Regions from separate parts of the Thalassobacillus sp. C254 genome, predicted to be linked through region 2. Evidence: riboswitches for the same ligand, from Rfam matches in the RefSeq annotation. Region 2 holds a riboswitch; each other region holds the start of a gene.
What was found. A riboswitch is a leader RNA that binds a small molecule or an ion and turns the genes downstream of it on or off. The one in region 2 is predicted to bind S-adenosylmethionine.
Positions count from the first base shown of each region.

Region 1: linked by a shared signal. The riboswitch ahead of metK (methionine adenosyltransferase) and the one ahead of JCM19033_RS09605 (methionine ABC transporter ATP-binding protein) in region 2 are both predicted to bind S-adenosylmethionine.
Region 3: linked by a shared signal. The riboswitch ahead of JCM19033_RS18410 (methionine biosynthesis PLP-dependent protein) and the one ahead of JCM19033_RS09605 (methionine ABC transporter ATP-binding protein) in region 2 are both predicted to bind S-adenosylmethionine.

Region 1 is NZ_BAXQ01000010.1:89,739-93,929, reverse strand. Features, by position in the region: gene JCM19033_RS11250 (helix-turn-helix domain-containing protein) at 1-484, shown strand, start outside; gene metK (methionine adenosyltransferase) at 666-1,874, opposite strand; SAM riboswitch class I at 2,077-2,186, opposite strand; gene JCM19033_RS11240 (thiol-disulfide oxidoreductase DCC family protein) at 2,293-2,703, opposite strand; partial or broken gene pckA (phosphoenolpyruvate carboxykinase (ATP)) at 3,064-4,191, shown strand, end outside.
Region 2 is NZ_BAXQ01000008.1:39,228-43,418, reverse strand. Features, by position in the region: partial or broken gene JCM19033_RS09615 (MetQ/NlpA family ABC transporter substrate-binding protein) at 1-569, opposite strand, end outside; gene JCM19033_RS25540 (hypothetical protein) at 632-754, opposite strand; gene JCM19033_RS09610 (methionine ABC transporter permease) at 771-1,439, opposite strand; gene JCM19033_RS09605 (methionine ABC transporter ATP-binding protein) at 1,432-2,457, opposite strand; SAM riboswitch class I at 2,673-2,782, opposite strand; gene gcvH (glycine cleavage system protein GcvH) at 3,022-3,405, opposite strand; gene JCM19033_RS09595 (arsenate reductase family protein) at 3,459-3,818, opposite strand; partial or broken gene JCM19033_RS09590 (acyl-CoA dehydrogenase family protein) at 4,056-4,191, opposite strand, start outside.
Region 3 is NZ_BAXQ01000026.1:41,398-45,588, reverse strand. Features, by position in the region: partial or broken gene JCM19033_RS18415 (bifunctional homocysteine S-methyltransferase/methylenetetrahydrofolate reductase) at 1-1,483, opposite strand, end outside; partial or broken gene JCM19033_RS18410 (methionine biosynthesis PLP-dependent protein) at 1,514-2,619, opposite strand; SAM riboswitch class I at 2,802-2,908, opposite strand; gene JCM19033_RS24475 (hypothetical protein) at 2,969-3,133, opposite strand; gene prsW (glutamic-type intramembrane protease PrsW) at 3,146-3,802, opposite strand; gene JCM19033_RS18400 (asparaginase) at 3,936-4,191, shown strand, end outside.

The DNA.
Region 1 (4,191 bases), on a different contig from region 2:
ATTGCTTCAGCAATCGTTACAGGTAGATGAAATGTCTGATTTTACAGAACGAAAAGGGGAAATATATAATAGTATAGCTGTTATTCTCAACCTTGAGGATAAGTGCGAAGAAGCTATTGCAATCTGTGAAAAAACCTTAAAGCAACTACAGGCGTTTCAAAGAATTAAAGATCCATCGATTCCAATCAGACTTTTGTACACATTATCTAAATCGCTTACAAAAGTAAAAGATTACGAAGAATCTATTTCTTGTTGTGAAGAAGGTATTACCTTATCCTTGCACGCACGAAGTCTTTATATACTTGGAGAACTTTATTATCAAAAAGGAAAAAACCTGGTATTACTCAATGATTACGACGAGGCTCTTTCCTGCTGCAACAACGCGTTTGCAATTTTTAAAGCTACGAACCAGGATCATTTCGGGAGAATCGTTGAAAAAGAACAAGCTTTTCTCAGAGAAAAATTAAAATCTTATGATCAATAGTACTTCACCTTTAACCATGATATATGATCATGGTTTTTTTGAGCTTTCACATATGTTCCAGACACCTGCAGAATAAAGAGTCCGACAAAATCCTGGCAGGCACGGACTTGGGGAATTGAATAAGCTGACTCATAGAAAAACAGGCTGCTGAGAAAGACTTCTCAACAGCCTGTTTATTTACTTACTCATATTGCTGGGCCATGGAAGACAACGCTTCTGCTTTATCGGTGTTTTCCCATGGAAGCTCGATATCAGTCCGTCCAAAGTGGCCGTAGGCAGCAGTCTGCTTATAAATAGGACGACGAAGGTCCATCATTTTAATAATTCCTGCCGGTCTCAGGTCAAAGTTTTCCCGCACCACTTTTACAAGTGTTTCTTCTGAAACCTTTCCTGTGCCAAACGTTTCGATTGAAATGGATACTGGCTGTGCTACTCCGATCGCGTAAGCAAGCTGCACTTCACATTTGTCTGCCAATTCTGCTGCAACGATGTTCTTTGCAACATAGCGGGCAGCGTAAGAAGCAGAGCGGTCGACCTTTGTAGGATCCTTACCTGAAAACGCACCACCTCCGTGGCGGGCATACCCTCCATACGTATCAACAATAATCTTACGGCCGGTCAACCCAGCATCACCTTGGGGTCCGCCAATAACAAAACGGCCTGTAGGGTTAATAAAGTATTTCGTTTCTGCATCTAATAGTTCTGCAGGCACTACTGGCTCAATGACATGCTCCTTCAAATCGAGGTCAATCTGCTCAAGTGTCACATCCGCGTGATGCTGGGAAGAAATAACAATGGTATCCACTCTGACTGGCTTTCCATCTTCACCATATTCAACCGTTACCTGAGTCTTTCCGTCAGGACGTAAATATGGAAGAATTTCTTTTTTACGTACCTCCGTGAGACGGCGGGCAAGCTTATGAGAAAGTGAAATTGGCAAAGGCATAAGCTCTTTTGTTTCGTTATCTGCATAACCAAACATTAATCCTTGGTCTCCTGCCCCAATTGCCTCAATTTCTTCCTCTGTCATATTTCCTTCTCTTGCTTCAAGTGCTTTGTCCACACCCTGGGCTATATCAGCTGACTGCTCATCAATGGACGTTAAAACGGCACACGTTTCATAGTCAAAACCATACTTTGCCCTTGTATACCCAATGTTTTTTAACGTTTCTCTTGCAATTTTAGGGATATCGACATATGTAGATGTCGTAATTTCACCTGCCACCAGTACTAAGCCAGTGTTAACTGTTGTTTCGCATGCTACCCTTGCATTTGGATCTTCTTTTAAGATTTCATCCAGAATAGCGTCTGAGATCTGGTCACAAATTTTATCTGGATGTCCTTCTGTTACAGATTCTGAAGTGAAAAGTCTTTTTCCTTTTGCTTCCATCTAATTATATCCTCCTTTTCCGATTACGAATAATACGGCACTCATTCCCAGATGCGGCAAGTGTAAAAGGAGAAAGAAAAATCTAAACAAGGCGGCTATGGTCAGCACTCCTTATTTTCATACGATCTTATAAGACTGATCGTATAGCATAAAACCTTTTCCTTGGCGAGGAAAAGGGTTTTGATCGTTTCACCTTTTTCGCCTCTTATCTTCCAAGACAAACTGTCTTGCCAGGTTAGCACCTTTCCCCCATTTCACTGGGTGGTTGCTGGGTTTCACAGGGCCTGTCCCTCCACCAACTCGGGATAAGAGTATCCGTTCGCGACATATCATAACGTAGTCACATTGCTATGTCAACTTAGAAACATCTATAAGCTATTCTAAAGAAATACGTTACCTTTTTTTAAAATAGCATAACTTAATTCGATCTTTGCTGAATCGAGCAAGCACCGCCTTCGCATGTTTCATTCAGCATAGAATAACGATTTTTTGCAATCCATTTGTAGGATCTCCGGCCGGCTTTTAACATTCCGGGAGAATGCAGGAGTGCCCCAATAAGAGAAGTAGCAGGCATTAAGAGCATCATTCTTCGTACCGCTTCAAAACCTGTATACAGGTAAGTACCGTTAACAATAAAGTGAATCTCTTCTTGAATTTTTTGCTGCTGTAAAAATGGAAATTTCTCTTTCAATCCAGGTTCATGAATAGAAACCCAGTGCATTCGATTGAACCAATCCAGACGTTCAAAGTATCTCTTTGTTTTTTTACACAAAGGACATAAACTGTCATAAAAGACGATGTAAGATTTATTTGACCAGCTGGCTGCCATAGCGTCCACCTTCCTCTACTTTTATAGTATGTTTCTACCTCCACAGCATCTAAAAATCACAGAAATCACTTTCCAAAAAGCACAATTAATTATAGGAAGTAAAAATATCGTTGTAGTGACATATTCCACAAAAGGTAAAAGGATTAACATAAGGTACATAAAACACAGTAGTCCATACTCTAATATTAAACCATTCCCTGAAGACCGCTTTTACTGGGCTTTTTTCCAAAAAAATCATAAACACACTTAAATTTTTAAAAATAGTATAGACTATATCTTTAAATGTGTTATACTAATTTCAACATAGAGGATAAAGGTTACTTTAATTTTAACTTTTTGGATAGAAAGGATTTTGCTGCCATGAATAATACCGTCTGCTTCACTACCGAATTAAAAAATGTGTTACACGGGGGAAATGTCCTTTATGATTTGCCTGTTTCTAAATTAGTAGAGAAATCTTTAATGAGGAACGAAGGGAAACTGACAGCTTCTGGAGCCCTTAGTGTAGATACCGGAAAATATACTGGCCGCTCTCCTAAAGATAAATATATTGTTGATGAGTCTCCTGCACGTGAAAAGGTGGACTGGGGTCCTGTCAACCAGCCTATTGATAAAGAAATTTTTTCTAATCTGTATAAAAAAGTGCTTGCTCACCTTCAAGAAAAAGACGAAGTATATGTTACACGTGGATATGCTGGTGTTGACCCTGCTTATCGTCTTCCTCTTCAGGTCATAAATGAATACGCCTGGCATAACCTGTTTGCAAAGCAGCTTTTCATTCGTCCAACGGAAGACGAACTTGACCGCCATGAAGCGGAATTTACGATTATCTCTGCTCCTGAATTTAAGGCCGATCCTGAAGTTGATGGCACAAAATCGGAAACGTTTATCATCGTTTCTTTTGAAGAGAGAATTGTATTGATCGGCGGAACGGAATACGCAGGTGAAATGAAGAAGTCAATCTTTTCAGTAATGAACTACCTTCTCCCGGAAAAGGATGTTCTACCGATGCACTGCTCTGCAAATGTGGGAGAAGAAGGTGATGTAGCATTATTCTTCGGGCTTTCAGGTACAGGGAAAACGACTCTTTCAGCTGACCCTCATCGTTTTTTAATCGGTGATGATGAACATGGCTGGTCAAATAACGGTGTCTTTAATATCGAAGGCGGCTGCTACGCAAAATGTGTGAATCTTTCTTACGACAAGGAACCACAAATCTGGGATGCGATCCGTTTTGGTTCTGTTCTTGAAAATGTAATGGTTGATGCGAAAACAGGAAAACCTGACTATGAAGACACGGCTTTGACGGAAAACACGCGTGCAGCCTACCCTCTTGATAATATTGATAATGCTCTTGTGCCAAGTATGGCCGGGCATCCAACAACAATTATCTTCTTAACTGCTGATGCGTTTGGCGTCCTGCCTCCGATCAGCAAGTTAACAAAAGAACAGGCAATGTACCATTTCTTAAGCGGTTATACGAGTAAG
Region 2 (4,191 bases):
GATTCAATAGCAATAGCATCTTCAGCTGGTGATAAGCCGTGGTCAATCGCATAATTGGAGTTAATAAGAACAGCATCGCCTTCGTTATTATCAAAAGCCTGTGGAAGCATAGCTGCTTCTACGTTATCACGAAAATTGAGGTCTCTAGGGTTTTCTTCAATATCATCAATGGTAGCTTCCACACCTGCCCCTTCAGTTAAGGTGATAAGCCCTTCATCTTCAAGCATTGATAAGATTCTTCCATGGTCAGCCACTGAGCTGCTCATGATAATTTCAGCACCTTCAGGCAGGTCATCTAAGCTGTCATACTCCTGAGAGTAAACACCAATCGGCTCAATATGGATTCCGCCGGCATTTTCAAAATCATAGCCATGCTCCTCAATTTGAGACTCAAGGTACGGGATGTGCTGGAAATAATTTGCGTCCAATTCTTCTTGATCAAGCGCCTGGTTAGGAACGATATAATCATTAAACGTTCTAATATCAAGAGTAATACCTTCTTCTTCAAGTTGATCAGATGCAAATTCTAAGATTTCAGCATGAGGGACATTCGAAGCTCCAATTGTGAGCTCCTGCTCCTCTTCCTCTGTAGCATCAGTATCATCTTCTTCAACGCCCTCTTCTGCTTCTTCTACGTCAACCTCTGTGCCGTCTCCTTCACCATCTCCTGCAGTATCGTCCTCCTCGCTGTGCCGCAGGCTGCCAGAACAAGTACTAATGCAAACACAGATAAAACATGCAATAAATACTTCATGTACGTTTCTCCTCCTTTATCTTTTATCAATTGTATGTGTAAGCCGATCGCCAATCCATTGTAGAACAAATACAATAATCAGGATGGCAATGGTAGCCACTAAGGTAACATCGGGATTATTCCGCTGGAAACCCTCCCGGAAAGCTAAATCTCCCAGTCCTCCTGCACCAATTACTCCAGCCATTGCGGTATAGCTTACTAAAGCTATAGCTGTTACTGTAATACCGGAAATCAATGCTGGCATGGACTCAGGCAATAAAACTTTGAAAATAATCTGCTGCTGATTTGCTCCCATAGACTGAGCCGCTTCAATGACACCTTTGTCCACTTCACGGAGTCCAATTTCAACCATACGGGCGTAAAATGGTGCCGCCCCGATAATAAGTGCCGGCAAGGCCGCGCTTGGCCCAAGCATTGTCCCTACTATAATGGTTGTCAGGGGGATCAGCAGGATAATTAATATAATGAAAGGAATAGACCTGAATAAATTTACAAAACCCGCAATAATGCTGTTTACAAACCTGTTTTCCCACAAGTTCCCCTTGCCCGTAAGGTAAAGGAGAAGTCCTAGTAAAATACCAAGAACAAACGTAGCTGCTACCGATACAAGACTCATATAAATCGTCTCTACGGTAGCATCCCACATCCGCTCCCAGTGTACATTTGGAAACAGAGTCTCAATCATTAGTTAACACCTCCGCCTCCACTTGCTGCTCTTTAATAAACTGAAGAGCACTCTGCAAATTGCTTTCCGTTCCATCCAGACGGACAAACAATGTGCCATAGCTCCCTTCCCTTGTCTGTGAAATCTTTCCTTGAAGAATATTGACACTCACCTGGAACTTCTGGATGATTTCAGTCATCAAAGGCTGTTCGGCATCATCACCCACAAAGGTAAGCTTTAGGATGGGGCCGCCTTCTGTTCCCTTTAACAGTTCAGAAATTGCTTCCATTGTTTCTTCAGGTTCAGTAATTTGTTTTACAAATTCTTTGGTCATCTCTTGCTTAGGATTGCGGAATACATCAAGAACAGGGCCCTCTTCTACCACTTTTCCACCTTCCATAACCGCTACATGGTGGCAGATTTTTCGAATGACATGCATCTCATGGGTAATCAGGACAATGGTCAGGCCAAGCTTTTGATTAATATCCACTAGTAAGTCCAGTATAGAATCTGTTGTCTTTGGATCAAGAGCGGACGTCGCCTCATCGCACAATAGCACTTTAGGGTTGTTCGCAAGAGCGCGGGCAATGCCTACTCTTTGCTTTTGCCCCCCGCTAAGCTGAGAAGGATAGGCATCCCCTCTTCCCTCCAGGCCGACTAGCTTAATAAGTTCGTTAACTCTTGACCGCCTTTCTTCTTTTGGTGTTCCGGCAATCTCTAAAGGAAAAGCAATATTTTCGGCAACCGTTCTGGACCAAAGCAGATTGAAATGCTGGAATATCATGCTGATCTCCTGCCTGGCTTTTCTTAATGACCTTCCTTTTAAGTTGGACATATTATTGCCGGCCACAGTAACCTCGCCTTCACTTGGTCGCTCAAGCATATTAAGCATCCGAATCAATGTACTTTTGCCGGCTCCACTGTACCCGATGACACCATAAATTTCGCCTTCTTCTATTGTAAGGTTGACCCCGTCAACCGCAGTGACCGTTCCACTTTTTGTACTAAAAATCTTTTTTAAGTTTTTTAACGTAATCATATAGACCACCCTTGGGTATTTTAAATCCTATTTCACTTATCTGGAAACTTAGTTCCCTTTCCGTTATAAGCACTTGATTTCCAGGAACCAAGTGCACCTTATGAAGAAGCTTTCTGCAGCTTCTTTATTAATTTTCTTTTAAGTGACAAACACCGCAGAAACGAAAAAAACCTTCTGCTTATCAGTGAGCAGAAAGGTCCTGTATATGCGCCTTTCTCTCATCTTGCAACGCTCAGCGGGCATTGCAGGAATTGGCACCTTATCAACTCACATTGACGGTTGCCGGGCTTCAACGGGCCTTTCCCTCCACCACTCTTGATAAGAGCATTAAATTATTTTCTACAATATTCAACACTAAATTGAATATTAGCACGGGAAATAGAGAGTGTCAATACAATGACAAGGTGGGTTATTTTACCGGGTCAGGTGCCTGGCACCACAGCATATTGTAATATATTTTCCCCTTTATCTAAGGGGTTAGGCCTGATTTATGTTACTTCAAGGTCTTGGTGCCTGACACCAATTAAAAAAGCACCCTTTTACAGGGTGCTTATGTACCGTTGATTAGTCTTCGCTAACCATTTCCTCATACTCTTCAGCTGACATAAGTTGGTCAAGCTCACTTTTGTCGGATGGCTCAACAACAATCATCCATGCTTTTTCATAAGGTGAGTCATTAACAAATTCAGGAGAATCGTCAAGGTCTTCGTTCACCTCTACTACTTTTCCGCTTACTGGCGCATACAATTCAGATACGGTTTTTACAGATTCAACGCTTCCAAAAGGCTCGTCTGCTTCTACTTCGTCTCCCTCTTCCGGAAGCTCTACAAAAACGATGTCTCCCAGCTCTGATTGTGCGAAGTCAGTAATTCCAATGCGGACTTTGCCGTCTTCCTCTTTTACCCACTCATGTTCCTCTGAATACTTTAATTCTTTTGGCAGATTCATAATTATCCCTCCATTTCAACTTCTTTTTTGAAAGCAGGCTGCCCTGACAGGCATTACCTCTTCCATAATTCCTCAAATTGCTCTTCTTTAAACCCTACTGACACCTTTGTTCCATCGGTTACAATTGGGCGTTTGAGGAGCATACCGTCTGAAGCCAGAATATCCAGAAGCTCGTCCTCACCCGCTGTCTTCACCTTATCCTTTAGGCCAAGTTCACGGTATTTCTTGCCGCTCGTATTAAAAAACTTCCGAAGCTCAAGTCCGCTCTTTTCATAGAGCTCCTTGATCCGGTCACGGCTGGGAGGATCTTCGACGATATGGTACTCATTATAATCGATACCATGCTCTTCTATCCAACGTTTTGCTTTTCGGCATGTGCCGCATGAAGGATACCCATAATACGTCAGGCTCATTTTTACTTTCTCCCCTTTTTGATAAAATCCTTCTTTATTATATCCTATCTTTTGAAAGAAAGAGAAATAAGTAAGTTTGTATGTAGGAACCTGGAAAAGAATTAGTAAAAAGCTTGTTAAATGGACAAAGAAGCCCCATAGGGACTTCTTTGCCTCACTTAGCAGAGAGGAGATTACCTTTCAAAGAAAGGAGATATATTATATTGAGGTTATAAAACCCCAAATTGAATAACAAAGTTACACAACGTATTTTTCTTCTTTGAGTACACGCTCAGCAATTTCACGCTTTTTCGTTACCACATTGATTGGAGTATGACGAACCAGCTTCCGTAAAATACCCAGCATGGACCGAAGCGTATCGCCTTCTTCCATG
Region 3 (4,191 bases), on a different contig from region 2:
GCTGGCTCATAAAGTAATCTACCCCAGCCTCAATCTTTTTTTCAAGCCTTTTAACTGCTCTTTCTAACGATCTTACATTCGGGTTAAAAGCACCTGCCACTGAAAAAGATGTTTTTTCCCCTAGAGATTTTCCTGAAAAAGATCTTCCTTCGTTCATTTCTTTAATCAAGGAAATAAGATCAAAGGAAGTCAGGTCGTATACAGAGGTGGCGCCTGGGAAGTCCCCAACCTTCGTTGGGTCTCCTGTTACAGCCAGAAGATCATGTATGCCTAGAGCATGCATTCCCAATAAATGAGACTGGAGTCCAATTAAATTTCTGTCTCGACATGCGATATGAATAAGAGGACGTGCTCCTATCTTTTCCTTCACCATCGTTCCCATAGCCATGTTATCAATGCGTGGTGAAGCGAGTGAATTGTCAGCCATAGTGACTGCATCAGCTCCAGCTTCATGAAGCTGTTTCGCACCTTCTAAAAACTTGTCTGTCGCCAGCTTTTTTGGAGGGTCTAACTCAACAACAATGGCAACTTCATTTTTTGCCTTTTCAGAGAGAGAAGGCGTTTCCGTCCTCTTTGAAGCCTGAATAACTTCCTTTTCAACCGGGACTGTTTCCTTTGTATCGACGGGTTTTTCACCTTTTACCGCCTTCGCTAGCTCAGCAATATGTTCCGGCGTTGTCCCACAGCATCCGCCTATGAGACGGACGCCCTGGCTTCGCAGATCCTGGCCCCTCTCATAAAAATAACTTGGGTTCGATTGGTATACAAACCTCCCGTCATCTAAATCTGGCAGACTGGCATTCGGATAAGCCGAAATATACGCTCCTTCTATTAAGGGGACATTTTCCAGGGAACGCAGGATATGATACGGGCCCATGCGACAGTTTAAACCGACAACATCAGCTCCCTGGGCTGCGAGAGTCTGAAAAGCTTCTGTGACGCTGATTCCTCCATGGAGAACTCCAACCTCTCCTAGAGAGACCTGGGCTACAATAGGAAGGTCAGTCATCTTACGGAGCATCTGAACCGCCGACTGAACCTCTTCATAATTATAAAATGTTTCCAGAATTAAACCATCAGGCTTTTCTGAAAGAAGAGCTTTTGCCTGTTCTTTCAGTGCTGAAAGAATATCGTCATTGTCATAATCTGTCTTTTGGACTCCACGGATTCCTCCGATTGTAGCGAGGACAAAAGCATCTCCCCCGGCTGCTTTCCTTGCCAGACGAACGCCTTGTTTATTTATCTCTACCGTTTCATTCTCAAGGCCATACCGCTCTAATTTAAGACGATTTGCAGCATAGGTGTTTGTTTGAATCACGTTTGCCCCTGCCTTGATATATTCCCTGTGTACACTTGTCACAGCAGAAGGATCTTCTATATTTAAGGCTTCAAAAGAGCCTGTAAACCCTTTGTCATATAAATAAGTGCCTATCGCTCCGTCTCCGACAAGCATTCCATTTTCCAGAGCTTTTAAGAATTCCACTTCATTCATCCTTTCTCCAATACGCTTCTGTTACTGTGAAAGTTGTTCTAATGCCTGCTGTAAATCTCTTATTAAATCCTCAGCATTTTCAATTCCCACTGAAAAACGAAGGAGACGGTTACAGACACCGTTGGCCAGTCGTACTTCTTCAGGAACGTCAGCATGGGTTTGAGTGGCCGGGTAGGTCATAAAGCTTTCTACACCGCCAAGGCTTTCTGCAAATGTGACGAGGTTCAACCCTTTTAAAAGCTGATTCACATGCTGTTCATCACAGATACGAAAGGAAAGCATGCCACCTTTACCTGGGTAAAGGACTTCATCAATCAATGGATGTTCTTTCAGGAAAGCTGCTACCTTTTGAGCATTTTCCGTATGCTTTTCCATCCGCAGAGACAGTGTCTTCATGCCTCTCATTAACAGCCAGGCATCAAGAGGAGAAAGAATCGTTCCCATGCCATTATGAAAAGCTGCAATTTCTTCACAAAGCTTTTCTCCTTTTGCAACAATTAAGCCTGCGATGACATCATTATGGCCGCCTAAATACTTGGATGCACTGTGAATGACAATGTCGGCTCCTTTTTCAATAGGTCTTTGAAGCACTGGAGTATAAAAGGTGTTATCTACAATTAAAAGCAGGTTATTCTCTCTTGCAACAGCAGCAAGCCTTCCAAATCAGCTTCCTGCATTAATGGATTTGTCGGCGTTTCGATAAATAAAGCTTTTGTATTTTCTGTTATTTTTTCTGAAAAAGATGCAAGGTTTCGAGGATCTCCGTATGTAAAGGTTAACCCCCACTTTTTCCACCCTTCTTCAAATAAACGATAGGTGCCGCCGTACAAGTCCTGGGATGCCAGGATCTCATCCCCGCTTTTAAATAGCGCTAGAACTGTTTGAACAGCTGCCATTCCGGAGCTTAACGCAAACCCCTTGTCTCCGCCCTCTAAATCTGCAATCGCCTTTTCAAGAAGTTCTCTTGTAGGATTTCCTGTCCTTGAATAGTCATAGCCGGTTGATTCTCCTATACCGCTGTGCCTGTATGCAGTTGAGAAGTAGACAGGTGCGCTTACTGTGCCTGTAGCCTCCTCGCTTCTATTCCCTATTTGTGCAAGTTTTGTTTCTAGGTTGTATCGAGACATTCTCTCCACTCCTTATGATGTAATCTGTTTTTCTTTATTTTCTAATTTTTTCAGAAAAAGGGCAGCCTAAGGTTTTTGCGACCTTTAACCCTCTTTACATTTGTTGGAAAAATGCATATGTACAAAATAAAGCCTTCTTCGGTTAAGAAGAAGGCAAGACAGTATCGAGACATGCTAGCTTCTTCTCATCTTGCAGGTTTATCACCACCTGCTGGAATTAGCACCTGACCAAAACTGGCTGGTTGCTGAGATTTCTTCGGGCCATTCCCTCCATCTCTCTAGATAAGAAAGCTTCCTATAATAAAGTTGTTATTGCTACACTACACGAAAAAACATGAAATTGCAACCTTTATTCCGGCGTAGCCTCTACATTAAGCTCCGTTTCATTCCCGCATACACATCGTTTAAACCCTGTTTCATATTCACCATCAGCTCGCTGGCGTCCTCGCAGAATATATTTTTCTCCGCATTTAGGACAGCGAATCACCACTCTGTATCGAGTTTCAGTAGTCAATACGATCACTCCTTATTCCGTTCTCTCATTCGCTTTTTTCACTTTTGTTAATGCAAACCACCACAAAAAAATCATAAAAGGGGCGATGCTCGTAAAAAGATATTGATTAATGGTTAATAGTATCAAATCAAAAAAACCGTGTAAAACAACAGGAATGATCAGGGCCAGGAAAAGCCATTTTTTTACATGGTCATTCACTTTAAAACGAGCAGATCCCAGGTAATACCCCATGACTACTCCAAACAATGCATGACTGCTCACAGGCAGAAAGGCTCGTCCGACAGCAAAGTCAATACCTGTTGCCATTAGATATAACACATTCTCGGCTGCTGCAAACCCTAAAGATAAAGAAACAGCGTAAACAATTCCATCGTACCTGTTTTTCAGTGTGCCAAAACGGTAAGCGATAAAATACAGCAGAAACCATTGAAAAAACTCTTCAAGGAAAGCGGCACTGACGAATGCTTTGAACCAAGGTTCGGTAATTAAAGCCTCCCCTTCTAAAGCATATTGTATAACCATCACGGGGAAAACTAGCAGCACTCCTATAATAAAAGCTTTTATGACCTGCCCTATCATGTTTGAACCGTATTGATTGCGAAGATAAAAATATACAAGTAATGATATGGCAGGCGCAAGTGCTGCTGTAAAAAGTGTCACCACCGTCATAACCGTCCCCTCTGTTCATCTTCATGGTAACATGTTAGTTTTAAGGTTGAAAATTGTTTACCTTTTTTGCAAACCAGCATCGTTAAAAAGACCGGAAACACAGGTATATATTATTCTTATGTGAGGTGATCCTTTGAAAAAAATACTTATCATTCATACTGGCGGTACGATTGCCATGTCTGAAAATAAAGAAACGGGCATGGTCGTGCCAGAAGAAAAGAACCCTCTTCATTCTGTAAACGAAATGTTACAGGAGACAGTGAAGATAGAAACGGAAGATTATCTTCACCTTCCTTCTCCTCATATCACTCCCAGGCACATGCTGGGTCTTGCTGAAAAGATTAATGAAAAGATGAAAAATTCTCATTTTGACGGGGTCGTGATTACTC